DNA from 3 places in the Rhizobium sp. A37_96 genome. Region 2 is predicted to be linked to each of the others. Evidence: riboswitches for the same ligand, from Rfam matches in the RefSeq annotation. Region 2 holds a riboswitch; each other region holds the start of a gene.
The links. A riboswitch is a leader RNA that binds a small molecule or an ion and turns the genes downstream of it on or off. The one in region 2 is predicted to bind thiamine pyrophosphate.
Positions count from the first base shown of each region.

Region 1: it holds a riboswitch for thiamine pyrophosphate, as region 2 does, so the genes downstream of both, thiM (hydroxyethylthiazole kinase) here and thiC (phosphomethylpyrimidine synthase ThiC) in region 2, are expected to answer to the same signal.
Region 3: it holds a riboswitch for thiamine pyrophosphate, as region 2 does, so the genes downstream of both, thiB (thiamine ABC transporter substrate binding subunit) here and thiC (phosphomethylpyrimidine synthase ThiC) in region 2, are expected to answer to the same signal.

Region 1 is NZ_JBNWDS010000003.1:253,285-255,548, forward strand. It holds gene thiD (bifunctional hydroxymethylpyrimidine kinase/phosphomethylpyrimidine kinase) at 1-50, opposite strand, end outside; gene thiE (thiamine phosphate synthase) at 47-682, opposite strand; gene thiM (hydroxyethylthiazole kinase) at 679-1,482, opposite strand; TPP riboswitch at 1,533-1,629, opposite strand; gene ACQZ6J_RS12930 (DUF1127 domain-containing protein) at 1,859-2,005, shown strand.
Region 2 is NZ_JBNWDS010000008.1:81,067-83,330, forward strand. It holds gene ACQZ6J_RS20430 (hypothetical protein) at 1-693, shown strand, start outside; TPP riboswitch at 826-957, shown strand; gene thiC (phosphomethylpyrimidine synthase ThiC) at 1,050-2,264, shown strand, end outside.
Region 3 is NZ_JBNWDS010000004.1:381,667-383,930, reverse strand. It holds gene thiB (thiamine ABC transporter substrate binding subunit) at 1-994, opposite strand, end outside; TPP riboswitch at 1,045-1,161, opposite strand; gene ACQZ6J_RS15540 (MDR family MFS transporter) at 1,233-2,264, opposite strand, start outside.

The DNA of each region.
Region 1 (2,264 bases), on a different contig from region 2:
GCGCCGCCGGAAGGATCGGAGCCAGCGATGGATAGGACATTGCGGATCATCGACGGGCCTCCTTGATGGCGTTGGCGATAAAGGCCGTGGCTGCCTGCGGGTCGGGCGTGCCGCATATGGCTGAGACGACCGCAAGACCATCGGCGCCGGCCGTGAGAACATTTGCCGCGTGCTCCGCCTTGAGGCCGCCGATCGCGACCGTTGGAACCGGGCAGAGCCCGACGATACGGGCAAGACCATCAAGGCCGATCGGCTGCTTGTGGTCGGGCTTGGTCGGCGTGGCAAAAACCGGACCGACCCCGGCATAATCGACGATGCTTGCATCTATGGCGGAAGCGAGCGCCTCGGTTTCCACCGAGAGACCGAGGATCATCTCCGGGCCGATCATGCGACGGGCGTCGGCGGCATTGATATCCTCCTGCCCGATATGCAGGCCATCGGCGCCGATGGCGATGGCAGCCTCGACATTGTCGTTGACGATCAGCCGCGCATTGCTTCCATGCAGGATCTGCTTGAGGGCACGACCCGTTTCGATCATCGCTGCGGTCGGAGCATGCTTGTCGCGCAGCTGTACGATCGTGGCGCCGCCAGCGATAGCGGCACGCGTCGTCTCCACCATGCCGAGATCGGCGCATAGTATGGGATCGAGCACAAGATAGAGCGAGAGATCGAAGTCTTTCATGCTGCCGATATCCTTGCTTCGCGATCCAGCGTTTCCTGGTCGAGGTTCGCCAGCGCATCGAGGAAGCGCCAGGAAAAGGAGCCAGGACCATTCGCGCTCGTTCCTGCCTGCTCTCCGGCGACGGCGAAGACGGCGAGTGCCGCCACGGTCGCATCCAATGCCGCGTCCGGCGCCGTCGCGGCAAAGGCGCCGACAAGGCAGGTGAGGGAGCAACCGAGCGCGGTGACCTGCGGCATGAACGGCGAACCACCGGCAATGCGCCGTGCCTTCTGCCCGTCGGTCACGAAATCGGTGATCCCGGTGACAGCGACGACGCAACCGTGCCTTTCGGCCAGCTGCCGGGCGGACTCTTCCGCCTGCTCGACCGGGTCCCGGCTGTCCACGCCCTGGCCGCGGCTGGCGCCGCCGGCAAGGGCGATGATCTCCGACGCGTTGCCGCGAATGATCGTCGGCCGCAGCTCGAGCAATCGGGCGACGGCATTGCGGCGAAACGCAGTGGCATAGTGAGCGACCGGATCGAGGACCCATGGCTTGCCTGCCGCATTGGCCGACTGCGCGGCCTTCAGCATGCCGGCAAGCCAGCCGGTCGAGAGCGTGCCGATATTGATCGTCAGCGCGCCGGAGATCGCGGCAAATTCGCCCGCTTCCTCTTCGGCATGCACCATCGCCGGCGACGCGCCGGCCGCAAGCATTACATTGGCTGCGACATTCATCGCGACAAAATTGGTAATGCACTGCACCAGCGGCGGGTTGGCGCGCATGGTGTCAAGCAGCCTGCCTGTTTTGATTTGGTCTTGCATATCGCCCTTTCAGGCGGGGCGAGACGCTAAGGGACGACGAGCTATGCTTCCCGAGGTCCCGAGCGACTTCCTCCGCCAGCATGATCTGGTTCAGGTTCAAAGGGTACTTCTCAGCCCGCCGGATAGCGGACGCCCCTGTCTCTCATCTCATCCCTTGTCGCAGACAAAGACGGCGCTGTCATCAGAAAATCGCAAATGCCACGACGCTGGAGAGGTGCTGCTTGCTTTTCGGGCGACCCATGCAACAAGCGCATGGGTGCAGTGATACCTTAGCTCTGCAAAAGGCGAAGGGCTTCAGCTATATATTACTCATCGAAGCGAACGGAGCGCCAAGGACGGCAGCTCAGCTTCGAAAGCCCAAGGAAAGGGGATCATCATGAACGTAGCACGCTCTTTCAACAACTGGCGCAAGTATCGTCAGACGGTCGCCGAACTGGGCCGTATGTCCACGCGCGAACTGCACGATCTGGGTATCGATCGCGGCGAAATCCGCAACGTTGCCCGCGCAGCAATCGCTCGCTAACGGCCGCAACGGCTCCTTATAAAGCTGCTTTATGCCAGCGCCTGTTCTTCCGAGCAGGCGCTTTTGCTTTGTCCGGACCTAGCGCTTCAGTGGCCCTGTTCGCGTTGCGAAAGATAGGTGAAGCCTGCCGCTTTTCGCATAACGCATAACTGCCCTGCAAATAAATGCCTATCCAGTGAGCAAAAATCGGGTATGTTATGTCTATCGAAGCGATGCACCTCCTCCCGCATCTCTTCGCTTTGCAGCTGCCCTTCTCCTC
Region 2 (2,264 bases):
GTGACCAAGGATTACATGCAATCCATCTTCTCCCTGATGCAGACAGGTGCGCAGGCCGGCATACAGCTGACGCTGGCTCTCCTTGGCAATGACGCCTTGATTACCCGCAGCCGCAACACGCTCGTATCGTCCTTTCTGAACGACACCGCAGCCACCCATATGCTGTTTATCGACGCCGACATCAGCTTCGAACCGGATCAGGTGATGCGATTGCTGGCGGCCGACAAGGATGTCGTCGCGGCGATGTATCCGATCAAGGATTACGATTGGAACACGGCCGCCCGCACTAATTCTCAGGATGGCTCCTCGCTTGCTTCCGCCGCGCTTCATTACGTCGGCACGCCTCTGGTTGGCCAAAGCGCCGAACGGGACGGCGATTTTGTCAGTGCCGTCTATGCCGGAACTGGTATGCTTCTCATCAAGCGTGCGGTCATCGAGGCGATGACCGAGGCCTACTCGGGGCTGCGCTACAATGCCATTCATGCCTATCCGAGCACGAAGCCATCGCCAGGCACACAATACGCGCTGTTTGAATGCATGATCGAGGAGGAGACGGGCCTCTATCTCAGCGAAGATTTCGCCTTCTGCCGTCGCTGGCGTGCACTGGGCGGCAAGATCTGGCTCGATACCGCCAGCAAGCTATCCCACACCGGCCCTCACCGCTTCGTCGGCAATACCGCGCCGCGTTACTGAGGCGGCGTCAAGCCGCGGCTTTACAAAAGCACGCATAGGTTGCCATTTGCATATATGGCAGTCGCGATTCTCCGGGGAATTGCGCTGCTTGCTGCGGGGTTGACAGGAGCGGACGGGAGAGCATAGCCTTCCGTCATTCACCAGGGGGGTCCCGGCAAGGGGCTGAGATACTGCTGGACAATAAGGCTTTGCCTGTTGTGGCGCAGTGACCCGTTGAACCTGATCCAGTTCATACTGGCGTAGGGACGGTGCGAGCGCTCGAAGGCTTCGGATTCCCGCGTGGATTCCATGCCGGCGTCTTTTCATCATTCCGGCTGATTGACTGGGTCTCCAACCGCAACTTGGAGCCTCAAACCATGACCATTGCCGCAAAGAACCTCACCCCGACTGTCACCACCGGCCCGATGCCGGCATCACGGAAGATCTACGCCCCCGGGGACATCCATGCCGATATCCGCGTACCGATGCGCGAGATCAGCGTTCACCCCACATCGGGCGAGCCGCCCGTCATCGTCTATGATTCCTCCGGCCCTTACACCGTCGAAAGCGCGGATATCAGCATCGAGCAGGGCTTGCCGCAGTTGCGCCGAGACTGGGTGCTCGCTCGCGGCGACGTCGAGATCTATGAGGGCCGCCACGTACGCCCCGAGGACAATGGCTTCGTCACCGGCGAGCGGCTGACACCGGACTTTCCGGCCAAGCGTCAGCCGCTGAGGGCCATAGACGGCAAGGCCGTGACCCAGCTCGCCTATGCCCGCGCCGGCATCATCACCCCGGAAATGGAATTCATCGCCATCCGTGAGAACCTCGGCCGCAAGGCGAAGGCCGAGACCATGATCCGCGACGGCGAGAGCTTTGGCGCTCACATCCCCGACCATGTCACCCCGGAATTCGTGCGTCAGGAGGTCGCGGCCGGCCGCGCGATCATCCCGGCCAACATCAATCATCCGGAAAGCGAGCCGATGATCATCGGCCGTAACTTCCTGGTGAAGATCAACGCCAATATCGGCAATTCCGCCGTCACTTCCTCCATGGCCGAGGAGGTCGAGAAGATGGTCTGGGCAGCACGCTGGGGCGCCGATACCGTCATGGATCTATCGACCGGCCGCAACATTCATAACATCCGCGAGTGGATCATCCGCAATTCGCCACTGCCGATCGGCACCGTGCCGCTTTATCAGGCGCTGGAGAAGGTTAGCGGCATCGCCGAGGATCTCACCTGGGAAGTCTACCGCGACACGCTGATCGAGCAGGCCGAACAGGGCGTCGATTATTTCACCATCCATGCCGGCGTCCGGCTGCACTACATCCCGCTGACGGTCAATCGCGTCACCGGCATCGTCTCGCGCGGCGGCTCGATCATGGCCAAGTGGTGTCTCCATCATCATCGCGAGAGCTTCCTCTACGAGCATTTCGAGGAAATCTGCGATATCTGCCGCGCCTATGACGTTTCCTTCTCGCTCGGCGACGGTCTCCGCCCCGGGTCGATCGCCGATGCGAACGACGCCGCGCAATTTGCCGAACTCGAGACACTGGGCGAACTGACGAAGATCGCCTGGGCGAAAGACTGC
Region 3 (2,264 bases), on a different contig from region 2:
TCCAGGCCTTGCGGTTCTTGTCGACGTCGGCGGGGCTCATCAGGAAAGTCTTCGTCGGCACGACGAGCTTGCTGAAGGCATCCGGCAGTGGCTCGGAGGTTGCCGAGACCGGCATCATCCAGTTGCTGGTGGGGATGATGTCCTGGAAGCCGGGAGAGACCATGAACTTCAGGAAATCGCGGGCGAGCTCCTTGTTCGGCGAGGCCTTGATGAGGCCGGCGACCTCGATCTGGATGTAATGTCCTTCCGAGAAGGCGGCGGCCTGGTAGCGGTCGGTCTTGTCCTCGATCATGTGATAGGCCGGCGACGTCGTGTAGGAGAGCACCATCGGCGCTTCGCCCTTGGTGAAAAGGTCGTAGGCTTCCGACCAGCCGGGGGTTACCGTCAGGATACGGCCCTTGAGCTTGGCCCAGGCATCTGCCGCCTTGTCGCCATAGATCGACTTGACCCAGAGCAGCAGGCCGAGTCCCGGTGTCGAGGTGCGCGGATCCTCGATGACGATTTTCTGCGAGGGATCGCCCTCGACGAGATCCTTCATGCTCTTAGGCGGATTCTTGACCGTCTGGCTGTCGTAGATGACGGCGAAATGGCCGTAGTCGTAGGGCACGAAGACGTCGTCCTTGAAATCGCCGGGAACCTTGAGGGCCGACGTGTCGACACCGCTCACATCGAAGAGGCCGGTATCCTTGGCCTCGTCGACAAGATTGGTGTCGAGGCCGAGAACGACGTCGGCCTTGGTGCCCGCACCCTCCAGCTTGAGGCGGGAGAGCAGCGCCACGCCGTCGGTGACGCTGACATAATTGACCGTGCAGCCGCAGGTCTTTTCGAAAGCGGCCTTGACCTTGGCGCCCGGACCCCAATCGGCAGTGAAGCTCTCATAAGTGTAGATGGTCAGGGTCTTGTCGGCCGCTGCAGCAGGCTGCATGGCGAAAAGGGTCGTTCCGGCGGCAAGGGCCAGGCCGGCGAAGAATGACAATAGCGAACGGTCTTGCATGACAGCGCCTCCTTTTTGGTTTCGTCTTGAAGGGGAAAAGGGCGCTATGATTTCGTCACGCGTCTAATCCCTCCGCCGGTGTTAGCCGGATCAGGTTCCGCGGGTTGGCCGGTCAAAGCCTCTCAGCCAGATGTCCGGTAGGACATAAGGCACCCCGTTAGAGCGTCGGCAGATTTAGCCTTGTGATGAAGGGATGACAAGGGAAATGATTCCCTTGTCGATTGCAGGCGGGAGGGCGCTACTCGGCGGCGTGCGCGGCGGCCGGGCTTTCGAATTTCTTCGTTGCGCCGGGAAGCTGCACATTCTTCAGCGTCAGCGCCGTCAGAAGGCCGAGCAGGCAGATGCCCGCGGCCGTCATGAACAGCGGGCTGAAAGCGCTGGCATAGGCGTTGGCGACGGCTTCGCGGGTCGCCTCCGGCAATGCGGCCATCATTTTCGGCGTCAGTTCCTCGATGTCGGAGACGCCGGCTATGGAGACGCCGACATTGCCGAGCTTGGCGGCGATGATGGCGCCATAGATGGAGATGGCGATGGAGGCGCCGCCCATGCGCGACAGCGTGACGGCGCCGGTCGCAGCGCCGACGTCGCGGGCCGAGGCCGCATTCTGCACGCCGATGACCGGAACCTGCTGTGCCAGGCCGATGCCGATGCCGTGCAGGAGCATCAGGCCGCCGATGAAGACGATGGGCGTGCCCGCATGGACGAAGGCGAGCGAGGCAAATGCGATGGTGCTGCAGGCGGCGCTGGCGACGGCGAAGGGCTTGTAGCGCCCTTTTGCCGCGATCAGCCGGCCGGCGGACAGCGAGCCGCAGACGAGGCCTCCGGTCAGCAGAATGAACAGCAGCCCTGCCATCGAAGGCGAGAGGCCCGTCGTCGTCTGCAGGAAGAGCGCGAAATAGTTGACCATGCCGATGGCAACCGCGCCGCTGGTGATCGAGATGACCAGCAGCAGGCCGAATGTCGGATTGCGGAACAGCGTCATCGGCACGATCGGTTCCGGCGCGCGGCGCTCGATGAAGACCCAGGTTACGGCGCAGATCACGCCGAAGGCGATGATGCCGAGGCATTGCGGCGACAGCAGCGATCCGAAGAGCTCGGTGCCGTCGGCGGCAAGCACGATGCTCGTCGTCGTCAAGGCAAGGACGATGGCGCCGGCGTAATCGATCTTCGGGCGGCGGGCCGGCTTGCGATAGGGAAGCATGAAAGCAAGGCCAGCGAGCACGACGAAGCCGATCGGCACGTTGACGAGGAAGATCGAGCGCCAGCCGAA